One region of the Blautia sp. OF09-25XD genome, then DNA from elsewhere that is predicted to be linked to it. Evidence: predicted binding sites of a transcription regulator. Region 1 holds the regulator's gene; the other holds the start of a gene.
What was found. The regulator Rex, encoded in region 1, represses fermentation and respiration genes when NADH is low (regulators of the CRP and FNR family bind a similar motif). The targets are predictions, from matches to a motif close to ATTGTTAANTANTTAACAAT.

Region 2: the regulator Rex is predicted to act here: its motif matches at 3,522-3,541, upstream of pckA (phosphoenolpyruvate carboxykinase (ATP)).

The regions. Positions count from the first base shown of each region.
Region 1 covers NZ_QUMG01000005.1:162,561-168,592, forward strand. Annotated here, with positions in the region: partial or broken gene DXA93_RS06325 (NAD(P)H-hydrate dehydratase) at 1-1,000, opposite strand, end outside; gene DXA93_RS06330 (redox-sensing transcriptional repressor Rex) at 1,090-1,746, opposite strand; gene DXA93_RS06335 (ABC-F family ATP-binding cassette domain-containing protein) at 1,901-3,826, shown strand; gene DXA93_RS06340 (NADP-dependent isocitrate dehydrogenase) at 3,925-5,127, opposite strand; gene DXA93_RS06345 (S8 family peptidase) at 5,293-6,032, opposite strand, start outside.
Region 2 covers NZ_QUMG01000006.1:138,915-144,946, reverse strand. Annotated here, with positions in the region: gene DXA93_RS07135 (hypothetical protein) at 1-585, shown strand, start outside; gene DXA93_RS07130 (heavy metal-associated domain-containing protein) at 708-965, opposite strand; gene DXA93_RS07125 (AraC family transcriptional regulator) at 1,251-2,153, shown strand; gene DXA93_RS07120 (MATE family efflux transporter) at 2,164-3,498, opposite strand; gene pckA (phosphoenolpyruvate carboxykinase (ATP)) at 3,813-5,417, shown strand; gene DXA93_RS07110 (AAA family ATPase) at 5,658-6,032, opposite strand, start outside.

The sequences.
Region 1 (6,032 bases):
GTAAAACGAGCAGTTCTTTTGCCGTCCGGCTTTTGGAAAGTCCCGGTCCCGCAACAACAGCGTCCGCCCAGGCGAGATCCTGCAGCAGGGCTTCTTCCGGAAGCGGCTCATCCTCCTTCCAGAAATCCGCCATTGCTTCCGGCAGGGCACAGAAAAGCGGCGTACGGTTTCTTTCCTCTGTCACAACCTTTACCATGCCGGCACCGGATGCAAGGACTGCCCTGGCACACAAAACAGCGGCTCCGCACATGGCACCGGAACCGGCAAGTACCAGCACCTTTCCGAAGGTTCCCTTATTTCCCATCGGCGTGCGGGTAAGAAACCGGTCCAGATCTTCTTTTTCCACTGAACCGTACCAGGGCGTCTCCTCTTCTCCTGCATCAAAGCCGATTCCGATATCACGGACCAGGACCTCTCCGGCATATCGTTTTCCGGGATCAAAGAGAAGCCCTGGCTTTGCACAGGCAAATGTCACCGTGGCTCTGGCTTTCACCGCCGCATCAAGGACCTCTCCGGTATCCGTGTGGATCCCCGAAGGGATGTCCACGGCAAGAACAGGAACACCGCTTGCGCAGATTGCTTCCACTGCCCTCCGGTACTCCCCTGCCAGCGGACGGGATACGCCAATTCCAAAGATGGCATCTATGATAACAGTATATTCCCGGAAATCCGGATTCTTAACCTCACGGACCCCATAATTTTCCGCAATTTTCTTCTGTGCTCTCATGCCTTCACTGTATTTTTCCGGATTTCCAAGACAGAACAGTTCCGCATCCACCCCTTTCGTCTTTAAAATCCGTGCAATTGCCGCACCGTCCCCTCCATTATTTCCGGAACCGCACACAGCAAGGACTTTTCCTGTATCCCATGTTCCATTTTGAAGCTCCTCCACGCAGGACAGCGCTGCGCGCTCCATCAGTACCAGGGACGGTACCCCCATGGTTTCGATCGTATTGCGGTCTGCCTGCTTCATCTGTGCTGCTGTAAGAATCCGTTTCATCGCTTTTCCTCCTTTTCCTGCCTTATCCGGAAAGTGAACAGAAAAAGTCTCCGGTTTCCCGAAGACTCTCCTGCTTTTGTTTTGGTTTCTTAATTGTTCTTTGGATGCTCCGCCTCATATCTGGTCAGATTGTAGGAGAGACGCATCAGACTTTCGGAAAGATGGACGTTCTCGACGATCACATCTTTCGGAAGTTTTAAGTTTAGATCGGTATGTGCAAAATTCCAGATTGCTTTTACACCGTTGTCCACGAGAATCTCTGCCATCTCTACCGCTTTTGCTTTTGGCAGTGTCAAAGCCGCAATCTCTACATGGTGTTCCTTGATAAATTCCGGAAGCTCGTCCGCCATGCGGATTTCAATTCCGCGCACGGAGATTCCTTTTAATACCGGGTTGACGTCAAAAATACCGACCGTTTTGAATCCGCTTCTTTCAAAGGCCGCATAATTAGCAAGCGCCTGTCCCAGATTTCCGGCTCCGACAAAAATCATATTGTGGACTCTGTCCAGACCTAAAATTTTTCCAATCTCGCTGTACAGATACCGCACGTTATAACCATACCCCTGCTGGCCGAAGCCGCCGAAATTATTTAAATCCTGGCGAATCTGGGAAGCTGTCACTTTCATCCGCTCGCTCAGCTCACCGGAAGAGATCCGTTCTACTCCGTCCTCCAGCAATTCGCCCAGGTAACGATAATATCTAGGAAGTCTTTTGATAACTGCCCGCGAAATTCCTTTTTCTTCCAAGATAAATTCCTCCTTATTTACACCTGCATATATTCATATTATATATGGTTGATAGAAAATTGTCAAAGATTTCTTGAAATTTTGTGTATTACTCTCTATAATAAGGATGGTGTATTATGTCAAAATACAGAAATATGTTATCTGGAGGAACCACATGATTCTTGCATGTCAGAATATCTCGAAAGCATTCGGGACAACGGAAATTATCAAAAATGCATCTTTTCATATAGAAGAACGCGAAAAAACCGCACTGGTCGGCATCAACGGTGCCGGAAAATCGACGCTGTTAAAAATCATCATCGGCGAAATGAGGGCCGATGAGGGAGAGGTCATCCTCTCCAAAGGAAAGACGATGGGCTATCTCGCCCAGCATCAGGATCTGACCGGACACCTTTCCATTTACCAGGAAGTGCTGACCGCGAAACAGAATCTGATCGATATGGAGGAACGCCTCCGTCAGATGGAAAGTGATATGAATACAAAATCCGGTGCAGAGCTGGATGAACTTCTTTCCACCTACACCCGCCTCTCCCATACCTTTGAACTGGAAAACGGATACGCGTACCGCAGTGAAGTCGTCGGTGTTTTAAAAGGTCTTGGCTTTTCCGAGAGCGATTTTGAAAAACAGGTGGACTCCCTCTCCGGCGGTCAGAAGACCCGCGTGGCACTTGGTAAACTGCTGCTCACCAAACCGGACATCATTCTGCTCGACGAGCCGACCAACCACCTCGATATGGACTCGATCTCCTGGCTCGAAACGTATCTTTTAAATTACAGCGGAGCCGTCCTGATCGTCTCCCATGACCGTTACTTTCTCGACCGCGTTGTCACAAAAGTCGTTGAAGTGGACAATAAAAAAGTAACAACTTTTGAGGGAAACTATACCGCCTACAGTCAAAAAAAAGCAATGCTCCGTGAAGCCGCTTACCATGCCTGGGTCAACCAGCAGCAGGAAATCCACCATCAGGAAGAAGTCATTGCAAAGCTGAAATCTTTCAACCGCGAGAAATCCATCAAACGCGCCGAGAGCCGTGAAAAAATGCTGGACAAAATGGATGTGCTGGAAAAGCCGACCGAAGTACGCTCCGATATGCGGATCCGTCTGGAACCGCGCATCACAAGCGGAAACGATGTGCTGACCGTCGAGCACCTCTCCAAAGCCTTCCCGGGACAGACGCTTTTCCAGGATCTGAATTTCGAAATCAAGCGCGGGGAGCGCGTCGCAATCATCGGAAACAACGGAACGGGAAAAACGACGATCTTAAAGATCTTAAACGAAGTCATCCGCCCGGATGCCGGCTCTTTTACACTTGGAAGCCGTGTACAGATCGGTTACTACGATCAGGAGCATCAGGTGCTCCACATGGAAAAGACCATTTTCCAGGAGATTTCCGACGCGTATCCGTATCTGACAAACACCGAAATCCGAAATGTGCTGGCCGCCTTCCTGTTTACAAACGACGATGTCTTCCAACCGATTCATACCTTGAGCGGCGGTGAGCGCGGACGAATTTCTCTTGCCAAGCTGATGCTCTCGAACGCCAACTTCCTGATCCTCGACGAGCCGACCAACCACCTCGATATCGTATCAAAGGAGATTCTGGAAAACGCGCTGAAGGATTACACTGGAACGGTACTGTACGTTTCCCACGACCGTTACTTTATCAATCAGACTGCAACCCGGATTCTGGAGCTGACGGGACAGACACTCGTCAACTATATCGGAAATTACGATTACTATCTGGAGAAAAAAGAAGAGCTGACCCGCATCTATGCTCCTGCTGCCGATGCCGCCGCTCCGGAAGAAACAGCGGCTCCTTCCGAAGCCTCCTCCACAAAGCTGGACTGGAAAGCGCAGAAAGAAGAACAGGCACGTCTCCGCAAGAAAGAAAACGAGCTGAAAAAGACGGAGAAACGAATTGAAGAGCTTGAGACACGCGATTCGGAAATTGATGAGGAAATGTCGAAACCGGAAGTCGCAACGAATGTGGCAGAGTGTGTGAAATTAAGCAAAGAGAAAGCAGAGATTGCCGCGGAACTCGAAGAGCTGTATGAAAAATGGGAAGAGCTTGCCGAATAGGCCTGGTTTTCCCCGGAAAATTCAAAACAGAAAAAGCCGGTCCGGCGCATCCCTTTTTGCGGGAATGCCGGATCGGCTTTCTTTTTTGCTTCGTTTAATTATTTCTCCAGCTCCTCGCGGATGGCCAGGATGAAATCACGGCTGTTTAATACGGTCGGATTTTCCATGGTGGTGATCAGCGCAAGGTCTTTTGTCATTTTTCCGCTCTCGATCGTTGCGATCGTTGCTTTTTCCAGACGGTCTGCAAATGCGGAAAGTTCTGCGTTTCCATCCATTTCCCCGCGTTTTCTGAGTGCGCCGGTCCATGCAAAAATGGTGGCCACGGAGTTGGTGGATGTCTCCTCACCTTTTAAGTGACGGTAATAGTGGCGCTGTACGGTTCCGTGCGCAGCCTCGTACTCGTAATATCCGTGCGGGGATACGAGAACAGAAGTCATCATCGCAAGGGAACCGAAGGCGGAGGATACCATGTCGCTCATGACATCGCCGTCGTAGTTCTTGCAGGCCCAGATAAAGCCGCCCTCTGCTTTCATGATGCGGGCAACGGCGTCGTCGATCAGAGTGTAGAAGTAGGTAATGCCTGCTTCTGCAAATTTCTCTTTGTACTCTGCATCGAAGATCTCCTGGAAGATATCCTTGAAGCGGTGATCATACTTCTTGGAAATCGTATCCTTGCTTGCAAACCACAGATCCTGTTTCGTGGACAGTGCGTACTCGAAACAGCTTCTCGCAAAGCTTTCTATGGAGTTATCCAGATTGTGCATGCCCTGAATGACACCGGCGCCGGTGAAGTTGTGGATCAGCTCTCTTGTCTCGGTGCCGTCCTCAGCCGTATAAACCAGCTCTGCTTTTCCCGGTCCCGGAATGCGCATTTCTGCATTTTTATAGACATCTCCGTATGCATGACGGGCAATCGTGATCGGTTTTTTCCAGTTGCGCACGCACGGCTCGATGCCTTTTACGACAATCGGGGTACGGAAAACGGTTCCGTCGAGCATGGCACGGATCGTTCCGTTCGGGCTCTTCCACATTTCTTTCAGATTGTACTCGGTCATACGCGCTGCATTCGGCGTAATGGTGGCACATTTGACTGCTACACCGTATTTCTTGGTAGCGTTTGCGGAATCTACGGTTACCTGATCGTTCGTCTCGTTTCTGTGTTCCAGTCCCAGATCGTAATATTCCGTTTTCAGGTCAATAAACGGGAGAAGCAGCTCATCTTTGATCATTTTCCAGAGAATTCTGGTCATCTCATCTCCATCCATCTCTACCAGAGGAGTGGTCATCTGAATTTTTTCCATAGTAGGCCTCCTTTTTCTATTCCCGTTTATTGTATAAAGTATCCTATAGCTTGTCAAGTCAAAATTCGCCTGATTTTTTGGCATTTTCCCATAAATTCACACAATTTTTGCAGGATGAGAGGTGTTTTCCTTCATTTTTCTTTTTTTATGCTGCCGCACAGTGTCTCACAGAAGAGACAGAAAACGGTCTGTTTGAAGCATCCCATGCCCCTGACGGTTGCGCGGAAGGCCAAGGTCTCTCGCCGATTCGCAAAGCAGCATTTTCGCCTGGACATTTGTAAGATCCGGAACCCGTTCAAGTGCCAAAGCCACGGCTCCGGACACCCGCGGTGCCGCCATCGAGGTGCCGCTCTTCACCACATATTCCTTCCTGCTTCTTCCAGGCGCGCAGGAAATGAGACGTTTTCCAGGCGCGACAAGATCCGGTTTGCAGACGCAGTCCCGTGTCGGGCCGCATCCGGAGATTCCTCTTCTTGGCTCCAGCAGATCGCCCGCTCCCACGGTGATCACTTTTCTGCTGCTCCCCGGCGCCGTAATACTGCCCGGAGCGGGCCCCAGATTTCCGGCCGCTGTCACAACAGTGATCCCGTCATCCCAGGCGCGCTCCACCGCCTGTACTAGCAGATCATCCACCGTTTTTTCCTGCTCTGTTGTTCCCACTGAAATATTTAAAATGCGGATATTAAGTCTTATTCGCTCTTTGCACACCCAGTCAATCGCCGCGAGGATATCCTGCTTTCTTCCATTTCCCCTTCGGTCCAGAATCTTCACTACGACAAACCGGCATCCCGGTGCCGCACCCTGGTATTTTCCGCCGGACGCTCTTCCACTTCCGCCAAGGATACCACAGACATGCGTTCCGTGTCCATTGTCATCGTAAGGCGTCTCCCGCCCGTACACAAGAT
Region 2 (6,032 bases), on a different contig from region 1:
TCTGAGGCGTATTACCGTGCTGATGATGATTACCAGGGAAGAACGACCGTTCCGGCGCTGATCGACACAACGACGGGAAAGGTAGTCAACAACGATTACAACTGGCTGACCACTTATTTCGAGGTCAACTTCCGCCCATGGCACAAAAAAGGTGCGCCGGAGCTGTATCCGGTGGAGCTGCGGGAAGAGATTGACAAGATGAATCTCTGGCTCTTCGATAATATCAACAACGCGGTATACCGCAGTTCCTTCTCCAGAAGCAACGAAGGCCATTTCGACGGTGTGAACACCTTCTTTGCAGATTTTGCCGTGCCGCCGGCAGACGCCAAGGGAAGAATTGAGGGAGAGGAAGACGGCTTCCGCGCCAGCACACACTACGATCTGGCACTTCCGAAGATTGACTGGGATGCACAGTGGAAGGTTTCGACCGAGCGCGCCTACCTGTCCTCAGACCCGACCCATCCGATCTATCTTGGAAACAACCGCAGATTCGACATCGACCCGACCTGGTACGATCTGGGCGCAGAATCTCCGAAAAAAGAGGAGAAAGAAACGCCGCCGTCCTGCGGATGCTGCTGCGGCTGATCAAATCATAGATAAAAAATAGAAAACACCGTTTCAGAGGCAGATTTCCAAAAGAAAATAAACTTCTGAAACGGTGCTTTTTTCCGACGCACAAACTGCAAAAGGAAAGGCATGAAATCCGCTTATCGTCCGAAATGGAAAAATCCCTTTTTCTCATACGGCTCACTCGTATACGAAACCAGCTCATATCCGATGTCCTTGATCTGCTGTTTCAGATACGGAATATCGAGCGGCGCTTCGCTGATGACAACGGTCTCGCCGCTTTTTGCAGAAGAGTTTACTTTCTTTGGAGAGCAGCTCTTGCGGACTACATCATTCATATGGGATTCGCACATGCCGCACATCATACCATCAATTTTTAAGACTGTTTTATCATACAATACCTGCTTTCTTCCGGGAATACAGCGAAACGAAAGCGTGCCGGACTGTATTCCTGGAGTTTGATGAAAAATTTGAAATCACATACCCTATCGGGGTATCTAAAATATAGCGCGGATGAAAAGAAATGTCAATAAGCTGATAAAATATGATAATTATTATCATTTAAGAAGGAAAAATACGGTCATGGAAGGGCGATTCGCCGGCAGAACATGGAAACTTGCCGGAATCGCAAAGTTCGTGTTACAATTGGGACAGCAGAGCAAAACAAGAGAGGAGACAAAAATATGCTCTCACAGATGAATTACCGAAAAGAAACACAGCCCCACGGTGATGAGCTTTTTCCGCTGAGCATTCACGTTTTCGAGACAGACCTGCAGAGTACCGTGCGGGTGTACTGCCACTGGCATGAGGAAGTGGAGCTCTTTTATGCAGTAAAGGGCGAAGCTGTTTTTCATATGGATACCGAGACCTTTCTCCTGCGGGAAGGGGAGACCGCCTTTGTCAATGCAAACCGTCTGCATGAGGTAGAGGGAATCGACGGACAGGAATTTACGTTTCTTGCCGTTGTATTCCAGCCGCGTTTTCTGTCCGGCACATCGCTTGACCGGATCCAGCAGCAGTATATCGAACCAGTGCTGTCCTCCGAGATCCGTTTTCCATCCAAGACAGAGCGGGGGACACGCCTTGCAGAAAAAACGGCACAGGCCATGCAGGAGATCCGAAATCTGCAGGAAAGAAAAGAACCGGGCTGGGAGCTGCTGTTAAAAGCGGAACTTCTGAAAATCTGGCAGGGATATTACAGTGCGGCAGAAAAGAACGGCGGAAAAACGGATGCCTCGACGAATTACCGTGTCAGCAGAATGAAAGAGATCCTCACATACATGAATGCTCATTTCTGTGAGGATCTCGAAATCGCGGAACTGGCGAGCCAGTTTCATATGAGTGAGAGCGCTTTCTGCCGCTTCTTTAAGTCGATTATGCATATTTCCGCCGTGACGTATGTCAATAACCTGCGGATTGCCGAGAGCTGCCGGCTGCTGCTTTCCACCGAGGAGGCGATCAGCAAGATTGCGAGCGACTGCGGATTCCGAAATATCAGCTATTTTAACCGCGTCTTCCAGGAACGCATGCACCAGACGCCGGGGCAGTTCCGCAGTTTATCCGCAGAAAACCGTACTGCGATATAAGATTCGGAACTTATGCAGGCTTCTGCGATCGGAATGCACGCCGCAGGAAGAAAAGTCCGGTCATATCAGCCAGTGCCCAGCCGATCGGAATAGCGATCCAGATTCCGGCAACGCCAAGCGCCGTGGCGGAGAAAAGGTATGCCAGCGCCACACGCATGCCAAGCGAAATGACGGTCAGAACAACCGACATCTCGGCGCGTTTGACAGCGCGGTAATACCCGTACAGCAGAAACAGCCATCCGATGCCGAGATAGAACGAGCCTTCCAGCCGCAGGTACTGTACGCCGATCGCGATGACCTCCATTTCTGATGCTTTCACGAAAATCTGCATCAGCGGATGCGCGAACAGATTGACAAGCAGAGAAATGACGATGGAAAAAGCAGCGCTCAGTGCAAAAGCATCTTTCGTGCCGCGCCGGATCCGCTCGTGATTTCCGGCTCCGTAATTCTGTGCGGTGAAAGTGGAGTAGGCATTTCCGAAATCCTGCACCGGCAGATAGGCAAAGGTATCAATTTTCACCGCGGCCGCAAATGCCGCCATGACCGCCGGACCGAAGCTGTTGACGAGCCCCTGTACCATCAGAATGCCGAAATTCATGACCGACTGCTGAATGCAGGTCATCGAAGAAAGATTCAGAATCTCTTTTAAAATGGAATGGCTGAAACGCCATTCTTTTTTTGACGGCAGCCACATGCGGCAGCGGAGCAGCACATAGAGCAGAATACCGACGGCGGACACATACTGCGCAAGAACCGTAGCGAGCGCCGCGCCTGCGATGCCGAACGGCAGTACAGCGACAAAGAGCAGATCCAGTGCAATGTTCAGCACAGCAGAGACAGCGAGAAAAATCAGCGGCACAGAAGAGTTTCCGAGCGCGCGCAGCATACAGGAAAAGAAATTGTATACGGATGTTGCAATAAGGCCGGCAAAGATAATCAGAAGATACGTCCGCATGCCGGGACGGACTTCATCCGGGACGCGAAGAAACGTAAGGATCGGCTCGATGCCTGCATAAACAGCGAGATTCAGCACGAGCGTAACGGCAAGGATCAGCAGAAACGCGTGGAGAATCGAAAGTTTTAAAGAAGAAAGATCTTTTCGTCCCTGATAAATCGAAAAGAGCGCACCGGCGCCCATCGACAGGCCGAGAAAAATGGAAGTCAGAAACGTCATCAGCGTATAGGAGGAGCCGACGGCGGCGAGCGCATTGCTTCCGAGAACGCGTCCGACGATCAGGGTGTCGGCAATGTTGTAAAACTGCTGCAACAGATTTCCTGCGATCATCGGCAGGGCAAACAGGATAAGAGAGCGGGAGATTTTCCCGCGGGTCAGATCGTAATACATAAAGAAACTTCTTTCCGAACATAATTATTAATATTATAACATAAAAAATCAAAAAATGTCAATTTGCAGGATGAAGTGTACAAAAATGCAATTGTCAGAAAACTTCGAAAAATCGAAGTTTATAAAATTTTTACAGATTTTGGGACACGTTCTGTAAAAAAACGGAAGATTTTCAGTTGATTTTTTTGGCCTTTTATGTATAATTAGAGTAGAAGAGGCCGGCTGGTCCGGTTTCTTCTAAAGGATACCTTCAAATTTCTGCATTTTGCAGAATGAAGCAGTATTACTATCAAAGGAAAGAGGTTAATTACAAGATGGCACAGATCGATTTAACAAAGTATGGCATCACCGGTACCACAGAAATTGTGTACAACCCTTCTTATGAGCAGTTATTTGAGGAAGAGACAAAACCAGAGCTGGAAGGCTATGAAAAAGGCCGGGAGACAGAGCTTGGTGCAGTTAACGTTATGACCGGTATCTATACAGGCCGTTCACCGAAAGACAAATACATCGTTGTGGACGAGAATTCGAAAGATACTGTATGGTGGACTTCTGATGAGTACAAAAACGATAACCATCCGGCAACCCAGGAAGCATGGGCAGCAGTAAAAGAGATCGCCAAAAAAGAGCTCTCCAACAAAAGACTGTTCGTTGTAGATGCATTCTGCGGCGCAAATAAAGATACCCGTATGGCTATCCGCTTCATCGTTGAGGTAGCTTGGCAGGCACATTTCGTAACTAACATGTTCATCAAACCTACAGCAGAAGAGCTTGAGAACTTCGAGCCGGATTTCGTTGTTTACAACGCATCCAAAGCAAAAGTTGAGAACTACAAAGAGCTGGGTCTGAACTCTGAGACAGCAGTAGTATTCAACATCACAAGCCGTGAGCAGGTTATCGTCAACACATGGTACGGCGGAGAGATGAAGAAAGGTATGTTCTCCATGATGAACTACTATCTGCCGCTGAAGGGCATCGCTTCCATGCACTGCTCTGCAAACACAGACCTTAACGGTGAGAACACCGCAATCTTCTTCGGACTTTCCGGAACAGGAAAAACAACTCTTTCCACAGACCCGAAACGTCTTCTGATCGGTGATGACGAGCACGGCTGGGACGACAACGGAGTATTCAACTTCGAGGGCGGCTGCTATGCAAAAGTCATCAACCTGGACAAAGAGTCTGAGCCGGACATCTACAATGCAATCAGACGTGACGCTCTGCTTGAGAACGTTACCGTTGATGCAGCAGGCAAGATCGACTTCAATGATAAGAGCGTAACCGAGAATACTCGTGTATCTTATCCGATCAACCACATTGAGAACATCGTTCGCCCGATTTCTTCTGCACCGGCAGCTAAGAATGTTATCTTCCTGTCCGCAGATGCATTCGGCGTACTTCCGCCAGTATCTATTCTGACACCAGAGCAGACTCAGTACTACTTCCTGTCCGGATTTACTGCAAAACTTGCAGGAACCGAGCGCGGAATTACCGAGCCGACTCCTACCTTCTCTGCATGCTTCGGCCAGGCATTCCTGGAGCTGCACCCAACCAAATATGCAGAAGAGCTTGTTAAGAAAATGGAGAAGAGCGGAGCAAAAGCATACCTGGTTAACACAGGCTGGAACGGAACCGGAAAACGTATCTCCATCCGTGATACCCGTGGAATCATCGATGCAATCTTAAGCGGTGCTATCAACGAAGCTCCGACGAAGACTATTCCGTACTTCAACTTCGAAGTTCCGACTGAACTTCCGGGCGTTGATCCGGCTATCCTGGATCCTCGCGATACCTATGCTGATGCTTCCGAGTGGGAGACCAAAGCACTGGATCTGGCTGAAAGATTCATCAAGAACTTTGCAAAATACGAAGGAAACGCTGCTGGTAAAGCACTTGTTTCCGCTGGTCCGCAGAAATAAATTTTCTGAATTGACCGAAAGGAAGCCCCTGACATGAAAGTGTCAGGGGCTTCCTTTTATGAAAATATCTGGAGAAATAAAATAGTTCCCTGCCCGAAAGTACAGACTGATGGGACAGGAAACTATTTTACAGCACACTCCAAAATAATGCAAAAAATTTCAGCACCACAGAGCGTGAATTGTTGCGTCACTGGTTTTCGCCGTACCCTGATACGCCTTCAAAATAGAAAATAAGGCAGATCAGCAGGACAAGAGCAGTTCACGTACCATTTCTGCATCAAAGGTAACAGAGGAAACATGGTTGACTTCTATCTGATATAACGCATTTGCTGCGATATGCTCAGCAGCCTGCTCAAGATCACGAATACCGCTTGTGTTTTCGTGGCAGGAGATTACGGCATCGAGTCCTTCCAGTGTCAGAATGCATTCATTTTCTTTCATACCGATGCGTTTTAATACCTTTGGAAGTGCATAGCGGGAGAAAATGATTTTCTTTTCTTCCGGTGTGTAGTCCGGAATTTCAATCACAGCGAAGCGGGACATCAGCGGAGCACTGATCTGGTTCTTGTCGTTTGCGGTTGCAATCGGGTATACACCGACGGTCGGGATCATACA